Regions from separate parts of the Pseudalkalibacillus sp. NRS-1564 genome, predicted to be linked through region 2. Evidence: riboswitches for the same ligand, from Rfam matches in the RefSeq annotation. Region 2 holds a riboswitch; each other region holds the start of a gene.
The links. Region 2 has a riboswitch for S-adenosylmethionine ahead of ACIFPW_RS13520 (hypothetical protein). Riboswitches for the same ligand answer to the same signal wherever they lie in the genome.
Positions count from the first base shown of each region.

Region 1 (4,765 bases), on a different contig from region 2:
TCGGCTCAATTTCCTCTTCTTTTCGATCAAGCACTTTTTCTTCGTCTAACCAGATTTCATGATACGCTCTCGTTCTCGGCAGAAGATCATCGCTTAACTTCCGTGCCCACCCATGCACCTCGGCATGAATATCAGATTGATAGGGATTGGCATTACACATCACATTACGATTCACGTCACCGCATGCCGCAAGAGAATCCATCAGAACCTGGTCCATTGCCTGAATACTTTTCTTCATATTCCACTTTAAGATCCCATGCATCTGGAACGTTTGGCGCGTTGTTAGCTTTAGCGTTCCATTTCCGTATTGATTCGCAAGATCATCCATTACTAGCCATTGTTCTGGCGTAGCTACTCCACCAGGTAGTCGCACTCGAACCATAAACTGATAAGCTGGTTCAAGCTTCTGCTGTTTTCGCTCCTGACGAATATCGCGATCATCTTGCATATAGCTCCCATGAAATTTTAATAGTTTTGTATCTGCATCTGGGATGGAAGCGGTGATGGGATCCGCAAAGCTTTTCACAAGCGAGCCACGTAAGTAATCACTTTCGTCTTTGATTTTCTCCATTTCACTCGGTTTGCCGTCTTCTGTTACCGTCTTTTTGGACATGGTCAATCTCCTTCCCTGTTGCGCTTAGTACACATCGCGCTGGTAGCGTTTCGCGTTACGTAGATCTGCAAGATAAGCTTCTGCTTCTGATTCACTGAAATTCCCCTGTTGCTCTAAGATGTTAACGAGTGCCACGTGAACGTCTTTTGCCATATACTTTTCATCTCCACATACGTAGACGTGCGCACCCTCTTGCAGCCACTCGTATAGTTCTTTACTTCGCTCGAGCATGCGGTGCTGAACATACACTTTCTCTTCTGAATCACGAGAAAACGCCACGTCCATACGAGAAAGCACCCCATCTTTTAACCACTTCTGCCATTCGACTTGATAAAGAAAGTCTGTGACAAAATGCTGTTCACCAAAGAATAGCCACGTTTCTCCACTTGCGCCACTTTCTTCTCGCTCTTGTAAGAATGCCCGGTACGGCGCTACGCCAGTGCCTGCGCCTGTCATAATGATAGGGGTGTCAGGATGATCCGGAAGTCTAAAGTTTTGATTTCGCTGCACAAATATTGGGAGTGTATCCCCCGCTTGTGAGCGCTCTGCGCATTGGCCAGAGCATACGCCCGTACGAGCTCGACCATGTGCATCATACCTTAGTGCCCCAATTGTGAGATGAACTTCATCTGGATTTGCGTTTGAACTGCTTGCGATCGAATAAAGACGAACCGGAATTTTGCGCAGAACGTTTACAAACTCCTGTGCCGAGACGGTCCACGGTCCGTAGTCCTTCACCAAATCAATTAAATCTCTACCGTAAAGGTATGTTCTTAGTTCTTCGCCTTCCGCTTCAACCATGCGCTTAAGCTCAAAACTTGATGTCAGCTCTGCAATCTTCTTGAGCAATGGCTTTGTGAGACTCGTAATCTCATATGTTTTCGTTAAAGCTTCTTCAAGTGGCTGAACGTCACCCTTTTTGTTCACCGTAACCTGTTCTTCTCGCTTCCAGTTCATTTCATCGATTAGCTGACGGACAAGAGCAGTATCATTCTCCGGGTAAATACCAAGGCTATCACCCGGCTCATATTCAAGGTTCGATCCTTCAAGATCAAGCTCAATGTGCCGTGTTTCTTTATTCGATCCACGTCCATTCAAATTAACATTCTCAAGAATTTCGGCTTTGAATGGATTCGTTCTGGAATACGTCTGATTCGACTCATCAGGTTTTGTTTCAGAAGTCGATTCTCTCGTAGACTGATCTTCTTTCAATACTCCCGTCACGCCTTCGAACCACTCTTCTGCAGGCTCTTCGAAATCAAGATCACAATCTACACGAGGATAGAGCCTTGTTGCACCTAATTCTTCAAAGCGCTTGTCAAAATCTTTCCCGGTTTGGCAGAAAAATTCATAGGAGCTATCACCAAGTGATAAGACTGAGAATCTGAGACCATCTAATTCAGGGGCTCTCTTACTTTGAACAAAGTCATGGAAGCTTAACGCATTATCAGGAGGATCGCCATCTCCATGGGTGCTTGTAATCAATAATAAATCTTCTACTTTTTTAAGCGACTTTGGCTTAAAATCATCAAGCGATGAAAGGGTAACGTTGTATTTCTCGTTTTCCAATCGCTCAAAGAAAGATTCCGCTAGTGACTGACAATTGCCAGTATGTGAGCCATAGAGAATCGTAAGCTCACGTGTTTTTGCTTCTTGTTTAGAGAATGCTTCTGAAGCAGAAACACCTTGAGCAATCGTCTCAGTAGCTGCCGCAGCTTCAGAGCTACCTGGTACGGAAAGGTATCCGCTCAGCCATATTTTCTGCGTCTCATTTAATGTTGGTAAGAGACGATTTAAAAGCTCCGTTTGTTCTTTGTCAAAAGGGCTATTCACAACCTGTAACTGCAATACAATCCACCTCACAATACTAAAATTTAATTCAATGTAATGAAAGTAGTTTACTCGGAATTAATAGCAAATAAATTCGTCTGCATTCCCCCTAACCCATTCAACACAAAAAACCTCTCTTCTCAAAACATAAGAAGAAAGGTTTGTAAGTACGAAGCCAGTCTTCTTATCTTTCAGGATAAACCTGCTGGATTTGGCACAGTATGAGATGAAGGATCATCTCATCGGTTGCCGAAGCTTCATAGGGCCAGTCCCTCCACCTCTCTTGATAAGAAATGTTGCTATCAAATTGTAAATGACAATGATTGGTTCAAATGTTATCTCGTGATCGAATAAAAGTCAATATATTATTAGAAAATTATCATCATTCAATTAACTAAATGGCGATAACACCAGCAATCTTCATGAAAAATAATCCAAATGATTCAGGTCTTTTATCCCTGCCGTTGCCCCTCTTGTATCCTATTCCGCATGCGCATGAAATCAATCGTATTCGCCATGACAAGAGATAGAATCATAAGAATCATCAACCAACTGTAGTCAAAAGGCAGCACCAACAAGAGAAAGGCCATGAAAGAAAAAACGCAGGAGCGAATGACATGATCTTTAAATGTGACGTTAACTTTTTTCCCACGTTTCCATTTCAACAAGTTCACCGCAATACCAAATATCGATAGAAGCATGCATATGACATACGCCCAGAGTGGAAGGTCGTAATCCACTATAAAAATGGTAGACGATAGAAACAGCGTCAATACCGTATATCGAATCGCAATTTCTTTATGAGTTAGCGAATCAAAATCCTTCAATACATACCTCCTTTTGACGATGAACGAATTTGGGCATTTTTGAGATACACGGTCCTTATGCAGATGGATAAGCTGGCTTCATCTCATTTGAATTCACCTGAACCCAAGGTCGCTCTCTGTTCCACGTCACTTCTAAAGGGACGCCCATACTTTTACTAAGATGTTCAGCTGTTAACACATCTTTCTTCTTGCCATTCACTGCAATTCGACCATTTTCCATAATCATGGCGTGAGTGAATACGGGACAAATCTCTTCAATATGATGAGTGATATACAATATGGTTGGACCATCTTCCTCTTTTCCAAGTCGTTCAACCTGAGCTAATAACTGTTCGCGTGAATATAGATCAAGTCCGTTGCACGGTTCATCTAGAATAAGAAGCTTTGGCGAAGACATCAAAGCTCTCGCTATCAGGACTTTCTGCTTCTCACCTTGAGAGCAAATTCGAAAAGGTTTACCGCGTAAATGAGCAATCCCCCATTCCTGCATCATCTTCATCGCTTGCGATTCTTCCTGTTCCGTCACCTGCTCCTGCATCGGCGAGATACGCTCAGTGAAAGCGTTGCTCACCCAGCCAATAGATTTTCTAAGCTCATTCAAATCAGTTTTCCCAAGACGATGCCCCAATACTTCAACGACGGGATCATAGCGAAGCAGTGGCCAGATCGAGCCGTGAATTAACTGAAGTAGTGTCGTTTTACCTGATCCATTTAATCCGATAATGGCCTGATGCTGTCCTTTCTCTACGGAAAAAGAAATATCGGATAAAATCATCTGTTTCTCACGTGTGTAATAAGCATTTTCTACATGAATGATTGCCATACATCCCACTCCGTTCTTTGAAGAAAGTCATTCCAACTAGCGCTTTTTACATCGTATACCCGTTAGCAAATTCTTGAATCACTTCAAGCTCCTCTTCGCGTGAGTCTCTGCCAACATTATGCTCATACAACTTTTGCATACGTGTAACATCACCATTGCACTCCTCAGTAATAGAAGCAACAGCACGTAAAAGGTTCACTTCGTTCTTAAAATCCTCCTTAGAGATTGCCTCCCCGTGTGATAAGATGAACCATTCTGCCTCAAAGCTTTCTAATTGATCAAGCAGTCGATTTGTTGTGTTAACAGTGTAGTTGACTTTTTCTGAAAAAATATCAGGATAAAAGCAGTCTCCAAGAAAAAGGATTTTCTCTTCCTTCATATAAATCACAACCGAATCAGCCGCGTGATCGCCTCCAACAGGGTGAAGAATACACGTGACACCACCAAGATCAATCTCCATTTTCTCACCAAACGTTACATCTGGTAGCGTAATCGTAATGTCTCGAGAATCCACAAATTCCTTCTTGATCGCATTTGCACAAAATTCAATTTCAGTGCCTTCTTTCACCCGCTCATCCAACTCATCATCAGACCATCCTAATGGAATAAGCTTACTAATTTCCTCTTTCGTCTGATGCGAGGATAAGGAGACTGCATCTTTCAGCGCCGATA
Region 1 covers NZ_JBITPM010000002.1:106,212-110,976, reverse strand. The annotation lists partial or broken gene cysI (assimilatory sulfite reductase (NADPH) hemoprotein subunit) at 1-613, opposite strand, end outside; gene ACIFPW_RS00930 (assimilatory sulfite reductase (NADPH) flavoprotein subunit) at 638-2,461, opposite strand; SAM riboswitch class I at 2,625-2,736, opposite strand; gene ACIFPW_RS00925 (hypothetical protein) at 2,896-3,270, opposite strand; gene ACIFPW_RS00920 (ABC transporter ATP-binding protein) at 3,326-4,093, opposite strand; gene ACIFPW_RS00915 (MBL fold metallo-hydrolase) at 4,140-4,765, opposite strand, start outside.
Region 1: linked by a shared signal. The riboswitch ahead of ACIFPW_RS00930 (assimilatory sulfite reductase (NADPH) flavoprotein subunit) and the one ahead of ACIFPW_RS13520 (hypothetical protein) in region 2 are both predicted to bind S-adenosylmethionine.

Region 2 (4,765 bases):
CATGCTCAAATTCATCGACTTCCGCAGGTACGTTCTCTGCACTTTTTTGCATTTCGTTTCCAAGCGAACTCGACACCACATTGATGACAAATTCTTGTTGCGATCGGATATTTGCGAGCGTATCCTTATCCGTACCCTCACGCTCCCCCGTCCCTGGTCCGATGGAGATCGCGAGAATGGTAGGCCGGATGGAAGCAACGGTAAAGAAACTAAATGGTGCTAAGTTATGAACGCCGTCTTCAGACACGGTTGATACCCAGGCGATCGGTCTTGGAACAACGGAGCCGGTCAGTAGTTTGTAGATATCTTTGGTTTTTAAGTCGGAAGGGGTTACGTCCATTGGTTTCACTCCTCATGTGATGACTTATGCACTATTTTCACTAAGCTCTTTTTCCTTGAATTTAATACTCTTCAACCATTGGAGGAACTCATCTTCTTTACTATTATCCTTGCAGCTATTATTGGTTTCTAGACATTGAATGTAATAAGAAATAAGAATACCACCCGTATCTCTCGAGTTTTGTACGTACGCTAGATACCCATAGTTATCTTTTCTATTAAATTTCCCATAATGAAGATCAGCCGTATCGTTGTCTATTTGTTGAAAATCTACATCTTCAGCAATGCTACCTAAAAGAGATATATTCGTCTCTAGATTATCTTTTTTTAAATGGCTAATATACTCAGAAGTAATCCCAATATTATAAGATGAACTTTCAATGCCAATCGAAAGCTGTTCAAATCCCTCGTCTTTCGAATAACCCTTTTCACCGATTACTCCCGATTTCGGGAAATTCATTTCATAACGATTAATACCAGAAACAAATGAGTAATAACCATCCTCTACCTCTTCCGTTGATTTCAAAAAACTTCTCGTAAATTCATCCTGCATCGCTCTAGTATCAGGTAAATCTTCAGTAGACACTTTTTCGGGATTCGTGATTGGTTTGTCATTTCCTATTTGACAACCTCCTATAAAGAGAATCATACATAAGAAAACGAGCTTAACTATCGATTTCACAATAAAAACCTCCGATTCTGTTAAGTCTTAGAATCGTCGGGACGGTTCTATCGATTCCATCTCCAAAATTAAAGGAGCATCAATTATACTAATAATTAATGCTCCACTACCTTTTTTCGAAATATCGCATCATAAAAACCGTCCCGGCGAAGCGATATACCCTTTACGTATCACCTACTATATTTTTCTAGACTCTTATTCACCTACCATACCGTCATTATCATTATCACGCATATAAGGATATAACCAATGATCATCGTCACTTGTCCATTACCATTTGTATCAATACTAGAAATATCACCCTCTGTGTCTGAAGGCGTTGAATCGTCAGGCTCGCTCTCAGTTAATCCGAGTGATGCGTTGACTTCATCAGGGTTCACATTATCAAATGTATCAACGATCTCATTTCCGTTCAAAGTATACGTGTACTGATAACTTGAAGGTATCTGCTTTTCCGTATCCGAATAGGTGATAATGGCTTCGAAATCCGTAGCTTCACCTGCGCTACGGATCGCGTCTTCCATATAAGCTTGATCACCATGTCGGTTAAGTGTACTCTCTTGTGGGGTAATGTTATAAGCATTCGATACCCCTCCGAGAGAATCAGCAATAATATGTCCTTCGTCTAACACGTCACTTTCGACGCCCGGAACCTTTGCCTCATCAGAATAGTACCTGCCAGACGATAATACAGGTTCGTTACCATCATCTTGTAGAATGATTTCGTCAGCAACGACACGTACGAGTTGTCCGTATTCATTCGTAAATGCCCAATATTCACGGTCACCGTACCCAATATCAACGACGACGTTAGGTTCTCGATGTCCAGACAAATCTCCACCATCAACTTCAATAAGTTCGTATCCTGAGAACTGTTCATCTTCTGTTGGGTCTGGTGTTTCCTCTTCTACTGGCTCATCAACAACCGTAGTGTTCGATTCTCCTTTTTCACTATTTTCATTTGTTTCAACTGTACTTACTTCTTGTGTATTTGTTTCTGCATCTTTATTGGATGCCTTTTCTAAATTGGTACAACCAACTATAAAAATGATCGTTAAAAATAAGATGAAATAGTTCATTTTCGTTTTCATATTAGAACGCTCCTATAATAGGGAAATTTCGTAATGTTAAAAAAATCAAAAGAAAGAGTAAAAATGGAACCATAATTTCTTCTAACACTTTTATTATCCATTACTTTAATAGTTTAATTTTACCACATTAAATAACTTCAAAAGCATTCAGAAAAAATACACTATTCATTTCAAAAAATAGTTTTGCAGCTTATTCTTAAAAAGCTTCCAAGTCTAATCCCCAAACATCCACGATTTCGAATCATCAAAATGAATTGCCAAAATCCTCTTCTATCAACATTGGCTCACATCACACTCTCAATATAATCCCCATTTCCTCTCACAATCTGAAGCCCCTGCTTCTCTAATTCCAGCCACAAATATCGATCCAGCGCATAAGGTTCTTTTTGTTGAAGGGAAAGCAATGCTTTCTCGGTAAGCAACAGTTCATAAGAGCGGTTTTCCTTTTTAACAACGACCTCATAGTCAATCAACTTCATCACGATCACTTCATACGCCTCATCCCACTCCTTAAGTTGACGCTCAATGACTTCTGCAACGTGTAACAAAAAACTTTCCCCTTCATAACTTTTCGCCATGATGCTTCGTGCAAATCGATTGACGTTCACAAACTCATCCCCCTTATTCTCATAAACAAGGTATTCAACAATTGAACAAAAAAGGCCCTTCATCGCAAATGAATGCAACAAAGAGCCTCCGCTATCCGTGCGTTATCATTCAAAGCCATGCTTTGCAGGTTGGAGCACCTTACCGCCTGGCAGGTTGCTGTGAAGTCAGTGAGCCCTTACTCTCGTTCACTCCTGATAACCTTATTTAGTTGGTATTAGTTTACTTCTTCATTTGGAAACTGTCCATTTTGAATAAAAATCAGATAAAACTACCGCAGAGACTTTTCACTCATACCTATTTAATCCTCCACATCAATCAAATAAACCCGCTCATCAAACCCACCACGAATTTCTCTCTTCTCCCTACGGACTTCTTCCAATTCTTCAATGGAAGAATGATGCACCTCAACTAATGAATAGATCAACTCAAGCACATCCGCCAGTTCTTCAACCGCATGACTATCTTCCTGAGCTTCAAGATACTCCTGTAGTTCTTCTTTTAACTTTACCTGCAGCTCTTTTTTATACTCAGCCTCCTCAAGAATTTCGGTATGAAACTTGTTCCCGTTTGCACGAATGATCTCTGGAATCCGATCTCTCACTAGCTTGTTGTTGGTAGGCATTCCCTTCTCCCCTTTGAATTGTCAGTTAATTTAATAATAATATAAGACAATCTAAATTGGAAAGGAATTGCTGGATTAATCTACATTATAGATAGCAACTCATAGATCTGCTTAAATACAATAGCTGGATTTTGAGGTCTGCTTTTGTTTTTGATGAGTTTTTCTATTTCACTATGTACTACATGAATATTACGATGGCGTTTGACAGAACCCGGACAATAATAAAATATAGTATTTCATTGTATTCCCATTGCTTAGGTCTATAGATGGCACTTCTTACAAATACTGTATCCACCTTGGCTCTAGCTCCTATTTTATAGTAAAATGTTTTATAGATATACTTCTATATTAAGGGGTCTAAAGTATGAACATTAAAGAGAAAGAATTAGAAATACTAAATGAACTATGTAAAGAGAATGATTTAAACACGAAAGGTGTTTATCAAATTATTAGACAAGCTGAAAAAATATCCTATGAAAATGTTTCTGATCGAGCTCGTCGAAAAGAATATAGTGATTTAATAGACTTTCATTTAAGAAGGGATAGCTAATGCTTTTAAAGAAGCTCGTTTTTGATAACTATAAAACCTACTATGGTCATCAGGATGTGGATCTTTACATCCCCCCTGAGGAACGTGAAAAAGGCAAAAACATTATCTTATTAGGTGGTTTGAACGGGGCTGGTAAAACCACTATTCTAAAAGCAATTTTGTATGTCTTATTTGGTAAAAGAGGAATATCTGAGAGCGAACATAAGAGATTGTTCTCAAACGTCATTAACAATACCTTCTTCGAAGAGGGCGGGCGATCTTGCTCTGTTACATTGGTGTTGGAAACCGAACAAAAAGAGGAATGGGAATTAAAAGTAAGATGGGGCTTTGACTATTTGAAACGACTGACTCACGAAGAGCGCTCGATCCTCGTTAGAAGACCTGGTATAAGGCAGGGTAAGAAGGTACAAATAGATAACATTGAAGTATATAACCGATTTATCGATAAAATTATTCCTTATCATTCAGCTCCATTCTTCATCTTTGACGGTGAAGAAATTAAAGATATTATCTTAAGACAAAACAGCAGCGAAATGACTGAAGCAATTCATAAAATCACTGGTATGCAGGCCTACAACCAGTTATTAGATGATTTAGATAAGATGATTCGAAGTCTTGAACAGGATTTATCAAGATCAGTAAGTAAATCAAAGCTTTCAAACATTAATAACGAACTTGAGAAAGTTGAAGATGAAATTCAGACTTTACGAGAAAAGAAAGAAACAAGAAGTAAGGAACTGGATGAGCTAAAGAGCGAGATTGAAACAGTGAAGAATCAACGTAACGATAAACTGAAAAACAATTCTAGATCAAGAGAAGAGTTGATCAAACGCCAATCATCAATAGATGCTAAGTTACAAAACATGAAAACT
Region 2 covers NZ_JBITPM010000029.1:3,750-8,514, forward strand. The annotation lists gene ACIFPW_RS13505 (flavin reductase family protein) at 1-340, opposite strand, end outside; gene ACIFPW_RS13510 (hypothetical protein) at 365-1,021, opposite strand; partial or broken gene ACIFPW_RS13515 (DNA/RNA non-specific endonuclease) at 1,217-2,112, opposite strand; gene ACIFPW_RS13520 (hypothetical protein) at 2,397-2,798, opposite strand; SAM riboswitch class I at 2,820-2,922, opposite strand; gene ACIFPW_RS13525 (nucleoside triphosphate pyrophosphohydrolase) at 3,020-3,343, opposite strand; gene ACIFPW_RS13530 (DNA modification system-associated small protein) at 3,708-3,893, shown strand; gene dndD (DNA sulfur modification protein DndD) at 3,893-4,765, shown strand, end outside.

Region 3 (4,765 bases), on a different contig from region 2:
TAAGATAAATCAAGTTCATCAGCTGTCAATTTAACGAGCTTTCCTTCCTTTGTTACAGCAAGAACGCTTTCGAGACAATCCGCGATTTCTCCACCGTATGCTCCTGCGTTCATATAAACAGCTCCGCCGACAGATCCTGGGATTCCGCATGCGAATTCGAGCCCACTTAGTTTGCTGTCACGAGCAAATTCAGAAGCATCAATAATACGTGCACCAGCTTGAGCAATAACTTTTTCTTCTTCTTTTTGAATGGCTTTTAGTGACGAAAGATTCAGGACAATTCCTCTAATGCCTCCATCTTGAATAATAACATTAGAGCCTTTTCCTAAAATGGTTAATGGATAGTTAGATTGATAGGCGTACTCAACTGCTGCTCGTGCGTCCTCTAGCGTGTTAGGAAACACAAGGACATCCGCACATCCACCCATTCTTGTATACGTATGTGCATTTAATGGCTCATTTATCTTCAGTTCCGCACTGGGTAAAATGGAGCGGAGTTCATTTAATACATTTTGATTATTCATAGGCTACCTCGCTTATAAAACAGTTCGTTTTCATTGTGGTTTGAGTTCAATAATGTTTCATGGACATATTCAAACACATTTAAAATAATAACACAACTACTTGATAAATATGATGTTTTTCATAAAAGAAGCCTTTAATTCGAAAAGAATGTTAATTGGAAAGCAACTTATATAGCGGAAAAATCAATCTCAGACATCGTGATTGGAAAAATGCTGTTATCCTATCAAATGCATAAATCATTGTATTCGTTACTCTTCTACAGATACTGTTACTAATCGTCGCCAACGTTATCAAAAATAATCAGCTTATAGAAAAAATGTAGTAGATATAATATCCTATGTATGAATGTATTTTAATACTGTAGTACAGGTGTACAGATAGGGTTTTTGGTAAAAAAACAACAACCGGAGAAATTAAGTTCTCCGGTTGTTGTTATAAATTAGGCCTTTGTTCGATAAGCCGTATTGTTATCTTTCAATGTCTCATCCGTTCCAAACAAAAAGTGCTTTTCCATATTTGGAGAATATACCGAGTTTACAGTTGTTCTGCCAACTGTTTCAGCCACCTCTCGCAGCATACTTGGAGAAGCCCCGCAACAGAGTCCCAAGTAATTGACCCCAACCAGCTGTGCCTCCTTAGCCCATTCCGCTAGTTCATAGCGATTGCAATAAAGCGGGTCTAAAGAGGTTGGAAAGGTCGTCTCTGTTGGCAATGTACACGCACAGCCACCGTCTGGTAAGTTAAAGAATGTTGGGTGTTCTTCTGTTGTACGATAAGGGATTGGAAGAGCACCAACATAGCCGTTAACAGACTGTCTAATTTTTTCAATGTAAGGCTGCATTGTGGCAGGCCCTCTAAAACAATTCATGCCAACAACTAGTGCACCTTGCTCTTCTAATAAACGGCAAGCTTCCTCAACCGTATAGCCGTCCCTTAAAATGTTCTCACTCATAAGTCCGAGTGTAATCACAGCTTGAAGACCTTGCTTTTGAATCTCTTCTAGCGCTATTTTGGCTTCTTCATAGAAGTAGAAGGTTTCGCCGTTGATGAAATCAACGCCTTCTTCTTTGCTCCATTTCACCATTTCAGCAAAAATTGACCGAATTTGTTCCTTACTTTCCTCATCTTCAGGATCAAATAAGTTTGTATTTGAAATGTTTCCAGCAACTAGCGCTTCTTCTTCAGGGTGTTCCTTCGCAACTTCTTTAGCCAGGCGGATGGCTTGTCTATTGAGCGGTTCTAACAATTCTTCTTTTCCAATAATCCTCATTTTCTCTCGGTGACCATTATACGTAAAAGCAAGTACGACATCAGAACCTGCAAGCATATAATCACGATACGTTTGTTTTAGCGCTTCAGGGTTGTCTAGGGCAACTTCGGGTACGAATGATCCTGCTTGTAAATAACCACGACGCTCTAGTTCAAATAGATAACCTTCCCCGCAAATAACTGGACCATCTTGCAATCGTTCTTCAAGTGTTCTTTTCATGTGTAACAGCTCCTTTTCTGGATAAAATAAAAAACCCTCTTCTTAAACAATAAGAAGAGGGTTTGCTAACATAATCCTCCTCTTATCTTCCAGGTGATATCACCTGTAGGATTTGGCACCAGCTTCAACTGAAGTTGAAAGGTTGCCGGGCATCATAGGGCCTATTCCCTCCGCCGCTCTTGATAAGAGTGTTGATTTAATTTTTGAACATGTGTGAAATTATAGACCGGTTAACTGGAAATGTCAATCACTTATCTGATAATTACGAAATGTTAGGATATTCACTTACTTTTCAAACGATAGATGCGATCTTCACGTCCTATCGGCTCGACTGACATTGATCCAGATGCAACAAATGAATCGAGGTAGGTACAAACAGCATAATAAATTTTTGGTTTCTTTGTGGAGTATCTCTTGTCTTGTACCTTTCCTTCCTTAATCAAAAGCTCACAAATCATTAGGGCGCTTTCCATACCTTGCTGAATATAGGAGTCTATCGCTTCCTGTGTTGTAAATGAAAGGTCCCCTACAAAATAGGTTTCCTTAGGTTTCTGGCTTGTCTTTTCTTGTAATGGTTCTTGAACTTCTTCCGCGAACAAATCAAAGGAACCTTGTAATTCCTCTTCTGATTTCGGTTCTTCCTGGTTGCTTTTCGGTTTGACTACTTGTTCTACAGTGTTGCTCCCTCTTTGAAAAGCTTCTTGGTCTTCACGATAAGATCTGATTAAACTGTTTAGCCGTTTTTCTTGTAGATCTAGTAATGGAAGATTTAATGAAAGTGGCTGTTCAATGTCTTGTGGAAGGTTCAATCCTTCAGGAATGTCGTATGTAGGATAGCCGTTCTGTCTTTTCAACAGTAGCTCATCCAACTCGTAATCTATTTCCATAAATCCCTTCACAACTTCTCTCACAATGGAAGCGGGTAATCCGGTATGCTCTTCGAAATGATTTATCCCGAAACGCCGCGTTTCCCCTGTTTTTGCATGTCGAACAACATATTGATACCGTAAAGAGCGACCGCACTCACATTTCAAATCATCTGAAATGAAGCCTGCATCGATGTAATCTTCTAGTATCCAATCATCAAGCAGCATCCTGATTTCTTCATCCGTTGCTCCACTTGGAATCATCCGGCCTTTACTTCTAGCAATGACATTCGCGAAAGTCGTTTTCTTACCGCGTTTAAGAAAATTCATTACATACGTTTGTTGTTCATTTGTCAGATCTGAAAAAAGCTCATCTCTTTGGGTGCTTGTCAGGCTTTGTGTCATATAAATCCCTTTCTGTACGATAGTAATGCCATTATATCAGTAAATATTCCACTATTGTTTGCATAGGATAAATTCTTAAAATAAGAAACGCCAATCCTGATGAATTGGCGTGAATTCGTTCTTAACGATGGCGGCCGTGCTCGCCCTTATGATTATGATGATGCTTTTCTTTTTTCTGTTTCGTTAAGTCGAGTGTATATTTAGCGAAACCATTTTCTGTTTCATCAACAAAATGAATCGTTTGAATGCTTTCCGCATAGGTTTTGGCTCGTAACGAGGATTCAAAAGTGACGTTCAGTTTCTTCTTATTGACTGTGTGAAATGACCAGTTCTGATCAGCTGTTGGATTAATTGTCTTGTTTTCAAGAATATAGTCAATTAAAATTTGTCTATTCTCATCAGGTGAATCAATGACAATATTCGAACCGTCTAAGTGCGGGAAATGCCCACCGCCTGTTGCTCTGTAATTATTTGTAGCGACGATAAAGAACATATCTTTCGTTACCTTTTCTCCGTTGTATTTTAGCGATTTAATTCGATTCGCATCAGCATTTACTACACTCCCACTCATATCATATTTCGCCGGTTCAGTAACATCGATTTGATAGGTAACGCCATCAATCACATCGTAGTTATAAGAAGGGAAATCAGGATTAATTAAAGGCTGTTCCTGTTTATCTTTTTTGTTGATCACATTAAATTGGCCTGCTGACATTTCAAGCCAATCCTTCAGTTCGTCACCATTTAACAGCACCGCTTTCAGTGTATTCGGATATACGTAAAGATCAGCTGTGTTTTTAATCGCAATGTCCCCAGCAGGAATATCTGTATAGTAGGACGAACCCCCTCGACCGCCCGCTTTAAATGGAGCGCCTGCGGATAGAACTGGAATACCTTCATATTCGGTACCCTGAATATTGTTTTCTACATACCATTTTTGTGCATTGGTTACAATCTGGATGGACGGATCATCATTAACGAGCGCAAAGTAACTGTTTATGGGTGCAGTTGTTTCACCGACAGCTGTTCGCACATAATCAATTGTCGCTTCATGATCGTCTTTCACTGCATTCACGATATCCATGTCTGCTTCAACAAGTGGTGTTTTCGTTACTTTATCATAGATGGGACGAGCTTCAGATTTGGAATCGTTCACTGACCATTCCCCATTATCTTCCGTTAAAGATAGGTCGATTACCCCAAGGTGGTCTCCCCAGTAACCTGGCTCGACGGAAGCGACTCCATTAATGGTTCCTTTTGTATTATCCACTCCCTCAATTCCTTGAAAGCTGTTATCTCCAGGGAATACTTTGTGGGCATGTCCAAATAAAATGGCATCGATGCCTTCCACTTCGCTTAAGTAGTAAACGGCATTCTCGTCATTTCCTTGTGGTGCTGCTTTCTCAAAGCCAGAATGAGGTATGGCGACAATAATGTCGGCCCCTTCTGCCTTCATTTCTGGCACGTATTTATTAGCTGT
Region 3 covers NZ_JBITPM010000031.1:20,415-25,179, reverse strand. The annotation lists gene murB (UDP-N-acetylmuramate dehydrogenase) at 1-524, opposite strand, end outside; gene ACIFPW_RS14750 (homocysteine S-methyltransferase family protein) at 965-2,014, opposite strand; SAM riboswitch class I at 2,094-2,203, opposite strand; gene ACIFPW_RS14745 (DUF3895 domain-containing protein) at 2,296-3,285, opposite strand; gene ACIFPW_RS14740 (bifunctional 2',3'-cyclic-nucleotide 2'-phosphodiesterase/3'-nucleotidase) at 3,407-4,765, opposite strand, start outside.
Region 3: linked by a shared signal. The riboswitch ahead of ACIFPW_RS14750 (homocysteine S-methyltransferase family protein) and the one ahead of ACIFPW_RS13520 (hypothetical protein) in region 2 are both predicted to bind S-adenosylmethionine.